3 regions of the Cyanobacterium sp. IPPAS B-1200 genome follow, and region 1 is predicted to be linked to each of the others. Evidence: predicted binding sites of a transcription regulator. Region 1 holds the regulator's gene; each other region holds the start of a gene.
What was found. The regulator HrcA, encoded in region 1, represses chaperone genes, less so after heat shock. The targets are predictions, from matches to a motif close to TTAGCACTCNNANNNTNNGAGTGCTAA.
Positions count from the first base shown of each region.

Region 1 (5,712 bases):
TGGCGGAACGCAGCAAGGAAATATCACATGGAATGATACAGCAATACTATCTTATGAAACAGATGATAATAATACCCTAACCCTTGAGGCATCAGGTAATATCAATTTCAACGGCTCTATTCAACCCTCTTCAACTACTGATTTTCTCAATATAGTTTTTAATGCTGATGTTGATGGAAATGATCTTGGTGATATAAATATTAATACTGGGTCATCCATAGTCACCGCTGGAGGTTCAATTACTCTAACAGGGGAAAATATTAAAATAAATCCCCCTTTGAATAGTTCAGGAGGAAATATTTTTGTTAATGCTAATAATGCCATATTGGCAGAGGAAATTAACTCTTCAGGACTTCTTTTAGGAGGAAATATTGAACTAACCGCAGGGGGGAATATAACCACCACCCAAATAACCGCCAATAGCCTTTCATCCGCTGGAAATGGGGGTAACATTACCATTAGTTCTGGAAAAAACGTCGAAACATCAGATATTGAAAGTAAAACTGATGGTGTCATGGGTAACTCAGGAATAATCACTATTGAGGCAGAAGAAAATATCTTAACGGGTAATATTATCTCTGAAGCATCTGATGGAGATGCTGGGGGTATTAGTATTACTTCCTTTACTCAAAACATTGAAACTCAAGACATTATTTCATCATCATTGAATGGCGATGCAGATGGCATTAGCATCAATGCTTCTAAGGGCAACATAACCACAGAAAATATCGTTTCAGGTTCTTTAGTAAGTTCTGGTAATATTATTCTCAATGGGGGGGGTAGTATTGTTGTTAATACGATTGATGCTAGTTCAGATCTTTCTGCTGGGAATATATCTATTACTACGGGAAATAAATTTAGGGCTTTGGGAGAAATTGAGCCTAGTAATGTTAGTTTGCAAAGCAATGGTGCTAGTGGCGGCGGTGGTAATATTTCCATAACATATACCGAACTATTATCCTCTGATTTCACCTTTGATGTTAATGTGGGTGCTTTGATTTTTGATACTGCTAATGGTACAAGGGGAACTATTGAAGCCGGTTCTGCCAGAATTCCCGAAGGTGGTGATGATCCGGAAAGTTTCACTGAGCCTGTTACTATAAGCGGATCTACTGGTGGTTCAATTACGACTTCTTTTGATGTTGAACCACTAAATCCCCAAACCCCTCCAACTCCCCCCCCAACAACTACCCCCATACCAGACCCTGAACCCATACCAGAACCAGAACCAGACCCTGAACCCATACCAGAACCAGAACCAGAACCCATACCAGAACCAGAATCTGAACCCATACCAGAACCAGAACCAGAACCCATACCAGAACCAGACCCTGAACCCATACCAGAACCAGAACCAGAACCCATACCAGAACCTATTGATCCTCAGAGTGAATTACTGTCTTCTTTAATTCAATCGAATCAGAGTGATCCTAGCAATAGTCAAACATCTTATGGTCCCACGGTGGGAGAAAATATTCCGATCAACGGGGAGGAAAGTTTATTAATATTGAGTATTGATCAGGCTAAGGAAATATTGACCACCATTGAAAATAAAACAGGAGTCAAGAGTGGGTTTATTTATGTTAGTTTCAGTCCTCGCAACTATCAACCCATCAGCTTAGATGATGATATGGCAAGGCGAGAGGCTCAGAAAACTAATGAGTTTAGCCTAGTTCTGAATGATGTTCCTAATATTGATCCTGTGACGGATGTTCAAGAGTTAGATGATACTGAGTTGGATATTTTAATTATCACCGCTGAGGGTAATCCCTTGAGGGTTACAGTTCCTGTGAGTCGGGAGGACGTGAGTAATTCGGTGAATAGTTTATGGCTAAATGTCTCCGATATTTTTGATCAAAACGATCGCTACAGGGCCGATGCTACGCAGATTTATCAATGGTTGATGGAGCCTTTGGAAGAATTGCTATCTGAGCGGGAGATTGAAAATTTGGTGTTTATGTTACCCAATGAAATGCGCTTTTTGCCTTTGGCGGTGCTATATAATCAAAAAACTGATGAGTATTTAGTCGAAAAATATAGTCTTTCCCTTACTCCTAGTATTAACCTTAATGATAATGATTATAGTCCTCTGGGCGATCGCAATTTACTCGCCATGGGTGCGTCCACTTTTGAAGATCAGTTAATTACCCCTCTACCAGCAGCTGGTATAGAATTACCCACCATCTCCCAAGTATGGCAAGGAGAAGACCAACTCAGACAAGATTTATTTACCAGTGATAGTTTTACCCTCGATAATATCCGCCGTAATCTCAGCCAAAATTCCTATGGCATAGTTCACTTTGGCACCCATGGAGAATTTAACACGATACAAGCCGATCTGAGTTATATTCAACTATACAACGATCGCCTTAACTTGAATGAACTACGTACCCTAGGACTCAATGACCTTGGAGTAGAACTATTAGTATTAAGCGCCTGTAACACTGCTTTTGGTAATGAAATGGCGGAACTAGGATTTGCAGGGTTAGCTGTCCAAGCAGGGGTAAAAACCGCCCTCGGTAGTGTGTGGCAGGTAAGCGATACTGGCACTCTAGCTCTGATGACCAGTTTTTATGGTCAGTTAAGGAATGATACCATCAAAGCAGAAGCCCTACGCCAAGCCCAATTGAACCTATTACGGGGTGATACACGCAAAACTGACGATGGAGATACCATTGTTACTCCTTCCGTTAATATTTCCCTAGGGGAATTGCCAGAAGTATCTCAACAGTCAGAAGATTTTTCCCATCCTTTCTACTGGGCGCCTTTTACTATGATTGGTAGTCCTTGGTAATTCATCATCAGGACGCACCCAAGCAGATCAAAAAAAGATAGAAACGCTATACTAGCAAAATATAAATATTTTATTAAACTCAGTTTTGTTCACCATAAACCAATGTTTAGAAGATGACTGTTCAAGTTAACCTTAATGAACGCCATCAAAGAATATTACAGGCAACCGTTAAGCATTATATCGCCACTGCCGAACCTGTTGGCTCAAAAACCTTAATTCAAGAATATGATTTTAGTGTAAGTTCTGCTACTGTCCGTAATGTGATGGGCAAATTAGAAAAGGCTGGTTTTTTGTATCAACCTTACACCTCAGCAGGGCGTATTCCCTCTGACTCTGGCTATCGTATTTATGTTGATAGGCTTTTACCTTCTCAGAAACCTCTTAAGAAGTCTTTGGCACAAAGTTTAAATAGTAAAGTTGGTTCAGTACAAAAAAATTATGAGATTCTTTTCAAGAAAATTACTCAGGTTTTATCAGATTTAAGTGGTTGTATTGCTTTGGTTACTCTCCCTCAAACTACTAGCAATATTATCTATCATCTACAATTATTGAGAATTGCGGAACAAAAAATAATGTTGGTGATGGTGATCGACAATTATCAGACAGAGTCGGTATTATTTGATCATCACGATTTTAATTTAGATCATGATAACCACATAGGGGAGGTAATTGATCAACAGTTGCAAATGTTATCTAATTTTCTTAATCATAAGCTCAAAGGGCGATCGCTCTTCGACATAGATGATTTAGATTGGAGTGAATTGGAACAAGGATTTAAGCAATATGCCCATTTTATTAACCATCTCTTGGAGAAAATTACCGAAAATTACCGCATTTCTAGCCATAGCCCCATTATGGTACAGGGTATCGCCAAAATGGTGCGCCAACCTGAGTTTGCCCAAATCGAACATCTGCAAATACTTTTACAATTATTAGAAGAGGAACAGGAGCAACTTTTTCCCGTAGTATTTAATTTAGATGAGCCACAAAAATCTTTTTCTAAAGTAAAAATTACCATCGGCTCAGAAAATCCTTTGCAATCTATGCACTATTGCAGTCTCATCTCCTCCAATTATTATCAAGGTACTTACCCCGTAGGCAGTGTGGGCATCATCGGACCTACTCGTATAGCCTACGAAGATGCGATCGCCCTTGTGGAATCCACCGCCGATTATCTTTCTCAAAATCTCAGTAACGTAATGGATAATTAATCAAACTTTTTAGTTACTTCTACCAGGAGGAATAAAACGAATTTCCATGCGTCTGCGTGTATCATCTTGACTACGATTTACAGAGGCAAAACTACCAGATGGCAAATATAATTGAGCTCCCGAATAGGCTCGAAACTGGACATTTTTAAACTCCCCTTGTCGTTGCAACTCCTGCACCACAGCTAAAGCTCTCATTAACGCCAAATCAGCATTAATTAATTTAAAATTTCTAGTTTAGATGGAGAATCAAAAATTAAGGTGAGCTTAATCATCCTTCTTTTTGTAAGACTTCCTCAAAGGGAAAATCATTAGCCGCCATGACAAAGGCAATGGTAGGTAAATTTTCCGTTCTTTTCAACCAACTATGATAGTATTGGGCAAAATTTTCAGCGGGAGAGGCTAATCCTAAAAATATTAAATCAGCACCTTGAGAGTTTTCTTTTAAAATAGTCTCAAAGGAGCTTTCATCACTAACAATAATTTCGGGGATTAATTCTATATTTAATTTTTCAATAAGTGCTTTAATGTTATTTTTGGTTGATTTTAAGGCATTAGGATTACGGACGACTAATTTGAGGTAAATGTTTGCCCGTGACCAATCCCAGTCATTTTTGAGCAGGTAGGCGAGTAAAATCATCAGACTACCATTAGCTTGAATTCCGCCCCACCACACATCAATGCGACGATATTTTTTCAATTGCTGTTGGGGGTTTTGTTTCAAGATAAGAATATTTCTTTTTAGCTCATGGATTTGAGTTACCATCTGACTATATTGTTGATGGGTTTCCCAATCTTCTTTTAACCAAGCGGTGCTACTGCCAAGGATGATTGTATTAGGAATTAAAGCACCGATACCGTAGCTTTCTACTAATTGAGGGATTACCCCAAAGGTGTCATCAGAGCGAATAATTTTGACTAATCCTTGTACTTGATTTTTGGTTAAATACTCTTTGACTGTATTTTCCAAGTTTTGTTTACTTTGATAGTCTCTCCTTTGGGGAATCACACTGGCAACGGTTAAGAAGCCTTTATGGTTAAAACTATCGGCTAGTTTGACTAATGACCAATTTTTTTGGGGGGAATGGAAGAAGGTAAGGATATGGGGGCGCCAATTTTTGGGATCGGCAATTTCTTCTTCTACTTGATAAATGCCTGTGCGTAGAAGTGCCATCCACATTCCCCTACGGCTGTCTCCCCATGTTACTTCTAATTCTTGTCGTTGCAGATATAGGTAAATGCCTAAGACGATAATGGCGGCGAAAATAGTGGCGATCGCATTTATGAGAAACATTACTCCCAAACAACCCAAAGCACCCATCACCGACAAACTCCAATGTACTTTAAAGGTTGGACGAAAGGAGGGGGAATCAAGGAAACTTTCAATACCTGCGGAGGCATTCAATACTAAATAGGTGGTAAGAAAAAACATGGTGAGGATAGGGGCAATCAAATTTAAATCCCCCAAACATACCGCCGCCACCGCAATGCCCAAAGTAACTGCTGTACCTAGTCTCGGCTCATCATTTTTACCTGCCCCTTGCCCCAGAAAACTGAGGGATTTAGGAAAAATATTATCTCTGACGAGAGCTTGTAATACCCTCGGCGCCCCTAAAATACTACCAATGGCACTACTTAATGTCGCTCCCCATACTCCAAGGGCGATCGCCCCTCCCCAAAAAGACATCCTCGCCATGATAAAGGGTTCAT
Region 1 covers NZ_CP182899.1:1,670,669-1,676,380, forward strand. The annotation lists gene A5482_RS07645 (CHAT domain-containing protein) at 1-2,794, shown strand, start outside; gene hrcA (heat-inducible transcriptional repressor HrcA) at 2,908-4,005, shown strand; gene A5482_RS07655 (hypothetical protein) at 4,015-4,200, opposite strand; gene A5482_RS07660 (amino acid permease) at 4,274-5,712, opposite strand, start outside.

Region 2 (5,712 bases), 590 kb from region 1:
TAAATAATGAGTTAATTTCTTAATCCAAAAGACTAACTATTCATTATCAATTATCAATTATCAATTATCAATTATTAATTATCAATTACTATCCATGGCTTCCATTTCCCAATTACACAAACAGCTTATCAATAAAGAACGTTCAGCGGTAGAAATTACCCAAGAATATCTCCATACCATCGAAAAATTAGAACCCCAAATTAAAAGCTATCTTCATATCACCAAGGATTTAGCCCTAGAGAGCGCCCAAAAAGTGGATCAAAAAATTGCTAGGGGAGAGGAAATTGGAACCCTTGAAGGTATCCCCATCGCCGTTAAAGATAATATGTCCACTAAAGGGATTCCTACCACCTGCGGTTCAAAAATTCTCGAAGGTTTTATCCCTAGCTATGAATCCACCGTTACCCAAAAACTCCATGACCAAGGGGCGGTAATTTTAGGTAAAACTAACTTAGATGAGTTTGCCATGGGAAGTTCTACAGAAAACTCTGGTTATCAAGTAACCGCTAACCCTTGGGATACCACCCGAGTGCCAGGGGGGTCTTCTGGAGGCTCTGCGGCGGCCGTGGCTGCCGATGAATGTGTGGTTTCCTTGGGATCTGATACTGGGGGTTCTATCCGTCAACCTGCCTCACTGTGTGGGGTTGTGGGCTTGAAGCCTACCTATGGTTTAGTGTCTCGTTTTGGTTTAGTGGCCTATGCTTCCTCCCTTGATCAAATTGGACCTTTTGCCCACACCGTGGAGGATGCAGCTGTTTTGTTAAAGGCGATCGCCGGTTACGACTCCAAAGACTCCACTAGCTTAAAAGTCGAAATCCCTGACTATACAACATCCTTTACCACCGACTTAAAAGGCTTGAAAGTGGGCATCATCCGGGAAACCTTTGGAGATGGATTAGATGGAGTAGTGGCAGAAGCCGTTAACCAAGGTATCAAAGAATTAGAAAAACTAGGCGCCCAAGTAAAAGAAATTTCCTGCCCTCGTTTCCGCTATGGTTTGCCCGTTTACTACATCATCGCCCCCAGTGAAGCCTCCGCCAACCTTGCCCGTTACGATGCAGTAAAATATGGTATCAGAAGCCAAGCGGATAACCTTATGGATATGTACACCCAAACCAGAGCGCAAGGCTTTGGTAAGGAAGTAAAACGCCGTATTATGTTAGGTACTTATGCTTTATCCGCAGGTTACTATGACGCTTATTACCTCAAAGCGCAAAAAGTGAGAACTTTAATTAAACAAGACTTTGACAACGCTTTTGCTGATGTGGATGTATTAATTTCCCCTACCTCCCCCACCACTGCCTTTAAAGCAGGGGAAAAAACCGATGATCCCCTTACCATGTATTTATCGGATTTAATGACTATCCCTGTTAACCTTGCTGGTTTACCCGGTATGAGTATCCCTTGCGGTTTTGATGGTCAAAATTTACCCATCGGAATGCAGTTAATTGGTAACGTCTTACGGGAAGACATTTTGTTTAAAGTGGGTTATGCCTTCCAACAAGCCACCGACTGGCACACCAAATCCCCAAATTTGGGTTAATTTCCCCTAAATCCCCCTATTTTGGGGGACTTGGAAAACATAAATTTAATCATAAATTCTGTATTCAGGGTAATCCACTATTGCCCATTGCCCGTTGCCTATTGCCCATGAGTCAGTTGACCCTTAAACGCCAATTAGGTTATGGTAAAAAGAAAAATATTAATATAAAAAATAGATATAAAATGGACGGATTAACCTTTTTCCAAAATAGTGCTGGTAAATGGCGATCGCAACGTACCACCCATCACTTACCCTTCCGCCGTGCCGAAAGTGGTGGCTCAGAAATTAGGGTTGAAAGCCTCGACAAAAATAACCCTAAAATCAAAGAAATATGCGAAATGCACAAATTTGATCCTGAAAACTCCGTAGGAGGTTCCTATGTTGCTTGGGATGGCTCTATGGCGTGGGATAAAGAAAATGAAAGCCACAAAGGAGAGACTGTTTTTGCCCTCATTCCTGAGCCTAATAACCCCCGTGAAGGAAAACTATTAAGAGAAAGAGGCTACGCCGAAATAGTACCTGTGGCAGGGGAATATTACCTTGATCATGATGATGCTCTCGTTTTAACCACCGAATATGAAACCATGACAATCCATGAGCGTTTTTGGTTTGTTAGCGATGATGTTCGTTTGCGCACCAGCACAGTGCAAAGATTTGGAGGTTTTAACACCGCTACTTTTTGTATCGAAGTAAGGGAAAAATCTGAAGACGAAAAAACCACTCAACCTAATCTTGATTCCTTATTAGACTCCCCCGCCATCACTGGTTGGTAATACTAAAAAAAAGAGTTTTATTCCCCCCTTATTAAGGCAGTAGGGGGGATCAAATGTTTACAATTCCCTAAAAAACTATATAAAAAAAGACTGTTTCTATTATTAATAAAATATTTTAAAAAATGAGTAATTCCACAGATGTAAAAGCCCTTGCTAAATTAATGGCAGGTGATTTTAGCAATGAACAACAAGCATTAGATAATCCTCCCTTCTTTGCTCACATTCGGGTATGTATGCGCCCTTTACCCCATTTCCTTTTTGGAGAAGTAAGTTTTTTCCTCGAACAAGCCTACGATTTTTTACTCTCTCAACCCTATCGCTTAAGGGTATTTACCATTACAGTAGTAGGTGATCATCTTGAGTTGGAACATTATAAACTCAAAGAAGAAAAAGAATTTTATGGAGCTTCTCGTAACCCCGAAAAACTGAAAGGATTAACCCTTGACCATCTGGATAAAATGGATGGTTGTGATATGATTGCTCACTGGACAGGAACCCATTTTAAAGGTCACGTCAAACCGGGTAAGGCTTGTATTGTGGAACGCAAGGGCAAAAAATCTTATCTTGATAATAGCTTTGAAATCGATGAAAATAAGCTAATCAGTTTTGACCGTGGTAGAGACTTAGAAACTGATGAGTTGTTATGGGGTTCGGTGGCAGGGCCATTTCATTTTAGCCCAACCCAACGCTTTACCGATGAACTATAATCTCCAAAATATTCTCAACTCTCATCTCCAGTATCATTAGAAAACCTAATGCCTAAGAGCTAATACATAACACCTGCCTTATAGTTCGGAAACCCGTACAATAAAACCCATTGCTATGGTACGCCGATTTCGGTTAAATTAGCACTCGTAAGGTGAGAGTGCTAAAAGCATTTTCTCCGAGCGATTAAAAAAATTAACTATAGAGAAATAAGGAGAAAACCATAGATGGCTGCAATTACCATTAATGTATCAACTGTTAAGCCTTTGGGCGATCGCGTTTTCGTCAAAGTAAGTGAAGCTGAAGAAAAAACTGCTGGTGGTATCTACTTACCTGACAATGCCAAAGAAAAACCCCAAATTGGTGAAGTTGTCACCGTGGGTGATGGCAAAGTAAATGACCAAGGTACTCGTACCGCTGTGGAAGTAAAAGTAGGTGATAAAGTGCTTTATTCCAAATATGCAGGTACCGACATCAAACTTGGTAACGATGACTATGTCTTACTCTCCGAAAAAGACATCCTCGCTGTAGTTTCCTAATTTTATATTGAAACCCCTGAAGGTAGCTCAAATTTATTGAGCAAATAAAAACCTTTCAACTCATCAAATTATTTCAACTTTTACAGTAAATAAGAAAAAAATAACTATGTCCAAGTCTATCATTTATAACGAAGAAGCTCGTCGCGCCCTAGAGCGTGGTATTGATTTATTAGCTGAAGCCGTTGCCGTTACCTTAGGGCCTAAAGGTCGTAACGTTGTACTAGAAAAGAAATTTGGTGCTCCTCAAATCGTTAACGATGGTGTAACCATTGCCAAGGAAATCGAATTAGAAGACCACATTGAAAATACTGGGGTTGCTTTGATTCGTCAAGCGGCTTCTAAAACCAATGATGTAGCTGGTGACGGTACTACTACCGCTACTGTACTCGCCCACGCCATTGTTAAAGAGGGTTTACGCAACGTAGCTGCCGGTGCAAACCCCATCGCCCTCAAGCGTGGTATCGACAAAGCTACTGACCATTTAGTTGCCAAAATCGCTTCCCATGCTAGAAAAATCGAAGACAGCAAGGCGATCGCCCAAGTAGGTGCTATCTCTGCGGGTAATGATACCGAAGTAGGTGAAATGATTGCCCAAGCCATGGATAAAGTAGGTAAAGAAGGCGTTATCTCCCTCGAAGAAGGTAAATCCATGGAAACTGAACTCGAAATTACCGAAGGTATGCGTTTCGAGAAAGGTTATATCTCCCCTTACTTCGTAACCGATGCCGAGCGCATGGAAGCTGTATTTGAAGAGCCTTTCATCCTCATCACCGATAAGAAAATCACCTTAGTCCAAGACTTAGTTCCCGTTTTAGAACAAGTTGCCCGTCAAGGTAAACCTTTAATCATCATTGCTGAGGACATCGAGAAAGAAGCCCTCGCCACCTTAGTGGTTAACCGCATCCGTGGTGTGTTAAACGTTGCAGCAGTTAAAGCTCCTGGTTTTGGCGATCGCCGTAAGCAAATGCTTGAAGATCTCGCCATCCTAACTGGTGGAAAAATGATCAGTGAAGACGCAGGATTAAAATTAGACACTACCACCGTAGATCAACTTGGTACTGCCCGTCGTATGACCATCACCAAAGATACTACCACCATCGTTGCTGAAGGTAACGAAAAAGAAGTTAAAACCCGTTGTGATCAAATTCGTCGTCAAATCGAAGAATCTGATTCTTCCTACGACAAAGAAAAATTACAAGAGCGCCTCGCAAAATTAAGCGGTGGTGTAGCGGTAATCAAAGTAGGTGCGGCTACCGAAACCGAAATGAAAGATCGTAAGCTACGCTTAGAAGATGCCATCAACGCCACCAAAGCGGCGGTAGAAGAAGGTATCGTCCCTGGTGGTGGTACTACCCTCGCTCACCTCGCCCCTGGATTGGAAGAGTGGGCAAAAGCTAACTTAACCGCTGAACAGTTAACTGGTGCTTTAATCGTTGCCCGTGCCTTAACCGCACCCCTAAAACGTATCGCTGAAAATGCTGGTCAAAATGGCGCTGTAGTAGCTGAAAGAGTTAAGGAAAAAGACTTTAACACTGGTTATGATGCTGCTAACAATGAGTATGTTGATATGTTTGATGCAGGTATTGTTGACCCTGCCAAAGTAACTCGCTCTGGTATTCAAAACGCCGCTTCCATCGCTGGAATGGTATTAACCACCGAGTGTATCATCGTTGACAAACCTGAAAAAGATAAAGGTGCTGCCCCTGCTGGTGGCGGAGATTTCGACTACTAAGTTGAAACTTTATAAATAACTTTGGGGTGGGCAATATGTCCACCCTTTTTTTTGTTAAAATTAATCCTCATCTCCAATCTTTTTCAAATGCTATGGCTTCTATTCCCACTGAAATTAGTAATCGAGTTCAACAGTTAAAAGTTAAATTGCAAGAGGCAAGTTATGCTTATTATGTGTTGGATAATCCTATTATGGAAGATTCAGTTTATGATCAACTTTATCGGGAATTACAAACCCTAGAAATAGATTATCCCCAATTAATTACTATAGATAGTCCCACTCAAAGAATAGGAGATAAATTAGATGGTCAGTTTAATTCTGTTAAGCATAATATTCCTCTTTATAGTTTGGATAATGCTTTTAACTTCGAGGAGTTAAAACAGTGGGAAAATAGATGGCAAAAACAGTTATCTAAAACCG
Region 2 covers NZ_CP182899.1:1,079,494-1,085,205, forward strand. The annotation lists gene gatA (Asp-tRNA(Asn)/Glu-tRNA(Gln) amidotransferase subunit GatA) at 95-1,543, shown strand; gene A5482_RS04980 (phycobiliprotein lyase) at 1,726-2,316, shown strand; gene A5482_RS04985 (chromophore lyase CpcT/CpeT) at 2,439-3,023, shown strand; gene groES (co-chaperone GroES) at 3,249-3,560, shown strand; gene groL (chaperonin GroEL) at 3,667-5,292, shown strand; gene ligA (NAD-dependent DNA ligase LigA) at 5,385-5,712, shown strand, end outside.
Region 2: a site for HrcA is predicted at 3,162-3,188, ahead of groES (co-chaperone GroES). Genes of this name have one in related genera too.

Region 3 (5,712 bases), 1.2 Mb from region 1:
CGTACCGTAGTACACCCAAAAAATTAAATTAAATTGGTCTTGGATTACATCATGCCGGGCATTCCCATGCCACCCATTCCAGGCATTCCCATGCCGCCCATGCCACCCATACCGCCCATATCGGGAGCGGGGGCTTCAGGGGCTGGTCTTTCTACCACTAATGCTTCGGTGGTTAATACCATTCCAGCAATGGAAGCAGCGTTTTGTAAGGAAGAGCGAACCACTTTGGCAGGATCAACAATTCCCGCAGCAATTAAGTCTTCATAAACTCCCGTAAGGGCGTTGTAACCGATATTGGCCGCAGATTCTCTCACTTTTTCCACTACCACAGAGCCTTCAACCCCTGCGTTGGTAGCAATTTGACGTAAGGGTGCTTCTAGGGCTTTGATAACAATTTCTGCCCCTACTTTTTCTTCTACATCGCTTAAAGTCTCTTTGAAGGTAGAGATTTTACTTGCCATGTGAATGAGGGTTGAACCTCCCCCTGGTACGATACCTTCTTCTACGGCTGCTTTAGTAGCGTTAAGAGCGTCTTCGATGCGTAATTTGCGTTCTTTTAAGTCGGTTTCGGTGGCAGCACCTACTTTGATTACGGCTACACCACCAGCTAATTTGGCGATACGCTCTTGTAATTTTTCTGCGTCATATTCAGAATCGGTTTCTTCGAGTTGTTTACGAATTTGAGCAACTCTTTTTTGGACATCGCCAGTGTTACCAGAGTCTGTAACGATGGTGGTGTTGTCTTTTTCAATGGTTATTTTACGAGCTTTTCCTAGTTCGTCAAGTTTGACGGTGTCTAAACTTAAACCGATGTCTTCGGAGATTACTCTTCCTCCTGTGAGGATGGCAATGTCTTCTAACATGGCTTTGCGGCGATCGCCAAAACTAGGAGCTTTAATAGCGGCTACATTCAACACGCCTCTGGCTTTGTTAACTACTAGGGTGGCAAGGGCTTCCCCTTCGATGTCTTCGGCGATAATTAGTAAAGGAGCACCGGCACGGGCAACTTCTTCTAACACAGGAACGAGATCTGCGATCGCATTTATTTTTTTATCAGTAACTAAGACTAAAGCATTTTCTAGCTCAACAATTTGCTTTTCTTGGTCAGTGATAAAGTAAGGAGACATATAACCCCTGTCTAGTTGCATCCCTTCTACCACTTCCAATTCAGTGGCTAAGGACTTGGATTCTTCGACGGTGATAACTCCATCTTTGGTTACCTTATCCATGGCATGGGCAATCATATCACCAATTTCTTGGTCATTACCCGCAGAAACAGCAGCTACTTGGGCGATTACATCCCCCTGTACAGGTTGGGCCATGTCAGAGATTTCTTTAACGGCAATGGCGATCGCCTTATCCATCCCACGACGTAAAGCCACAGGATTAGCTCCCGCGGTGACGTTTTTCAAACCTTCATGGATCATAGCCTGAGCGATAACCGTAGCGGTGGTAGTACCATCTCCAGCCACATCGTTAGTTTTGGAAGCCACTTCTCTAACTAACCTTGCCCCTGCATTTTGTAAAGGATTTTCTAACTCTACTTCTTTGGCTACAGAGATACCATCTTTAACAATCTCAGGAGCGCCAAACTTTCTTTCTAATAATACATTTCTACCCTTGGGGCCTAAGGTTACTTTAACGGCATTAGCTAAAGCGTTAACTCCTTCCTCCAAGGCTCTTCTGGATTCTTCTCTAAAAGATACAATTTTAGACATAAATAATAATTCTCATGAGCATATATTTTTTCTCCATAAATAAATTTAGCACTCTTCGAGCTTGAGTGCTAATACGGTTATCTGCACCTTTTATCAAATTTTGAAATCTAAGGTTCAAGGATTTAATTTTTTGATAATTCCATTTCCATTTCCTTCTCCATGGCTAACTGTTTCATTAACCAATCAATCTCACGGTTAATATCTGATTTGTAACGCTCTAAAGCCATGGCTTGAAAACGATCATCATAAACTATCTGTAAATCTTGATCATCCAATTGTAATTGACACACTCTCAAACGATGCTCTAGTAAATGTAGTCGATCTATAGATTCGAGGTAACTAAAAAAGAAAAACTTAATCATAAAACGAGAACGAGCATTAACCCAACTTTCGTGAGGATGTTCTAGCATTTTCTCTAACCATATGGCTCTTCCTGCCGAGGTGATACTGTACATTTTGCGATTATTATTGCCATCTTCTTCCTCCATAATCAATCCCTTATCCAATAGCCGCCTCAATAAAGGATAAATAGCTCCATAATTAACACTAATACAACCACTCATAAACAATTCCATCTGTTTTTTGAGCAAATAACCATGTAAAGGCTCTTTTTGTAATAAACCAAGGGTGGCTAACTCTAACATATTTCTTTTTTTTCAATTTTTTTTATATCAGATTGATATATTTTATTGATATAATGTAAACTTAATAAAACTTTACCATCAACGTTAATTAATCTCTACCCGATATGATTAATCCTAACTCTGCCCCCAGTGAAACCTCCAATGTTGACGAAGAGGAAATAAGTGCGATCGCCCCTAAGGCACAATCCAAGAAAAAATCATTTTCCCCTTGGTGGATCCTTGGTGCAGTAGCCTTTTTAGCCATTCTTGGGGGTGGGGGGATGCTGTTATTCAATAACAATGAAAGTGGTAATGATCCATCAGGGGCCATGGCAGGGCAAGGTCAACCCTCCCCCGTAAAATTGAGTACATTAGAACTAGAAATAGTACAAGATACTACCACCATTGTCGGTAGATTAGATGCTCCTAGGGCTGTTACCGTCAGGTCAGAAATTGACGGCAGAATTAGAAGTATTTTAAGAACAGAAGGAGAAAGAGTTACCGTAGGACAGATAATTGCTAGGGTGGACAGTGACCAATTAGAAGCGGAATTAAACCAAGCTCAAGCCCAATTAGATAGCGCCCGCGCCCGTTTAGCCTTACTCAGGGCAGGGAATCGTCCCGAAGAAATAGCCCAAGCCCAAGCTCAGTTAACAGGGGCGATCGCACGGTTAAACAACGCCAGACAAGGCGCCCGTCCCGAAGAAATAGCCCAAACAAGAGCCGAACTAGAATCCGCCAGGGCAGAGCTAGAACTAGCCCAAGAAAGAACCAGAAGGTATCGGGTATTATCTGAAGAAGGAGCCATTTCCCAAGACGAATTTGATGAATTTGTAACCATCGAACGTCAAGCCTCCTCCGCCGTTACCCAAGCCCAAAGACGTTTAGACGCTCAAACCAAAGGCAGAACCTCCGATCTAAACGAACTAGAAGCGGCCGTAGAACAAGCCCGACAAAATCTGCAACTACTCAGAAACGGCACAAGGAGAGAAGAAATAGACCAAGCCGAAGCCGAAGTATCCCAAGCCACCGCCAGGGTGAACACCATAGAAGTACAAATTGACAAAGCCCAAATAGTTGCCCCCTTCACAGGAATCATTGGAGATATTCCCATCAAAGTAGGAGACTTTATTAACTCTGGGGATGAACTAACCACCATCACCGAAAATGATGTCCTAGAAGCAAATTTTTCCTTACCCTTAGAACAAAGTGAAAGACTAAGGCTAGGTTTACCCGTGGAAATTCTCGACAGTCAAGGAGAAATACTGACCACAGGAGAAATAAGTTTTATCTCTCCCCAAGTTAGTCCCGACAGTCAATTAGTGTTAACCAAAGCAACCCTCAACTCCTCGGGAGCTAGTCTTTTTAATCAAACTTCCATTCGAGCAAGAATTATTTGGCAAGAAAGCCCCGGTATTGTTGTTCCTTCTTCCGCAGTATCAAGGATGGGGGGTAATAACTTTGTTTTTGTGGCTCAACCAGCAGAAAATGGCGAAGGAGATGAACCATCCTTAATAGCCGAACAACGCTCCATAGAATTAGGAAGCCTACAGGGTAACAACTACGAAGTCTTAGGCGGTTTAGAAGAAGGGGAACAAATCGTCAGTGCAGGAATTTTGAACCTCCGTGATGGTGCTCCCATTGCCCCTTTACCCCCCGAAGAAAATGGAGAGATGCCCCAATAACCCCTAAGTTAATTTGTTTATTTATTATTAATTACCCATTATCAATTATCCATTAATAAAAGATGTTCGTTGATTTTTTTATCCGAAGACCAGTATTTTCTAGCGTTTGCGCCCTGATCATCCTTTTGGTGGGTACCGTCAGTATTGTTACCTTACCCATTGCTCGTTTTCCCGATATTGCGCCGACTCAAATCCAAATTACCGCTAACTATACGGGGGCAGATGCCGAGGTAGTGGAAAACACCGTTACCAACATCCTCGAAAGACAAATTAATGGAGTAGAAGGATTAAGATACATTTCTTCGAGTAGTACCAACTCAGGAACCAGTAGTATTACTGCCACTTTTGATGCTTCAAGGAATAAGGACTTAGCGGCCGTTGATATTCAAAATCAAATTTCTGTGGTGGAAGGGCAATTGCCCGATGTTGTGCAGAGGACAGGGGTTACGGTGACTCAACAGTCCAACAACATTTTAATGGGTTTTGGGATGTTTAGTGAAGATGGACAATATGATAATGACTTTCTTAGTAATTATGCAGAAAGGTTTTTGGTTGATGCCCTAAAAAGAATTGAGGGGGTGGCTGATGTTACAGTATTTGGAGAAAGACGTTATGCTATGCGCCTATGGGTTGATCCGAATCGTCTAAGTAGCCGTGGTTTAACCCCGATGGATGTGGAAAATGCTCTGCGAGAACAAAATGTTCAGGTGGGGGTTGGTGCCGTGGGTGCTGAACCTGCCATTGAAGGTCAGGAGTTCCAAATTTCTTTACGGGCGGTAAGCCAGTTGACGGAGCCAGAGGAGTTTGAAGATATAATTTTACGAAGTGATGAGCAGACGGGTTCTTTAATTCGTTTTCGGGATGTGGGTAGGGTTGAATTGGGGGCGCAGAATTATGATTCTTTTGTGCGTTTTCGAGGAGTCGAGGCGGTGGGAGTGGGGATTTATCAGTTGCCTGGTTCCAATGCCCTAGAGGTTGCACAAAATGTAAAAACCCAGATGGCTGAGTTGGCAGAGCAGTTTCCAGATGGGATTAATATTCAACTGGCTTTTGATACTACGGGTTTTATTGAGGAGTCTTTGGACGAGGTCATCATAACTTTATTTATGTCGGTGGCGTTGGTAGTCCTAATCATTTTGGTATTTTTGCAGGATTGGCGTACTACTCTGATTCCTTCGTTAACTATTCCTTTGTCTTTGGTAGGAACTTTTGCTTTTGTGAGGGCTTTTGATTTTTCGATCAATACTCTTACTCTTTTTGGTTTGACTCTGGCGACGGGGTTGGTGGTGGACGATGCGATCGTGGTGGTAGAACAAATTTACCGTTATATTCAAGATCGTAATATGGAATCCCATCGAGCGGCTAGTGAGTCGATGAAGCAGTTGACGGGGGCTGTTATTGCTACTTCGTTGGTGTTGATGGCGGTGTTTATTCCTGTAACTTTTTTCCCAGGCACCACGGGGGCTTTATATAGGGAGTTTGCTTTAACCATCGCTTTTTCCATTGTAATTTCTACTTTCTTGGCTTTAACCTTGACACCTTCTCTGTGTGCTTTATTGTTAAAATCGGGGCAACATCCCCCTGATTGGATACAGCCTTTTTTTAATCGATTTAATTCGATCTTGGATTGGTTAACTCTAAAGTATGAGGGGTTTTTAACATTTCTTGCCCGTTTTAAGTTATTTG
Region 3 covers NZ_CP182899.1:2,916,736-2,922,447, reverse strand. The annotation lists gene groL (chaperonin GroEL) at 45-1,718, opposite strand; gene A5482_RS13600 (PadR family transcriptional regulator) at 1,841-2,362, opposite strand; gene A5482_RS13595 (efflux RND transporter periplasmic adaptor subunit) at 2,467-4,026, shown strand; gene A5482_RS13590 (efflux RND transporter permease subunit) at 4,089-5,712, shown strand, end outside.
Region 3: a site for HrcA is predicted at 1,764-1,790, ahead of groL (chaperonin GroEL). Genes of this name have one in related genera too.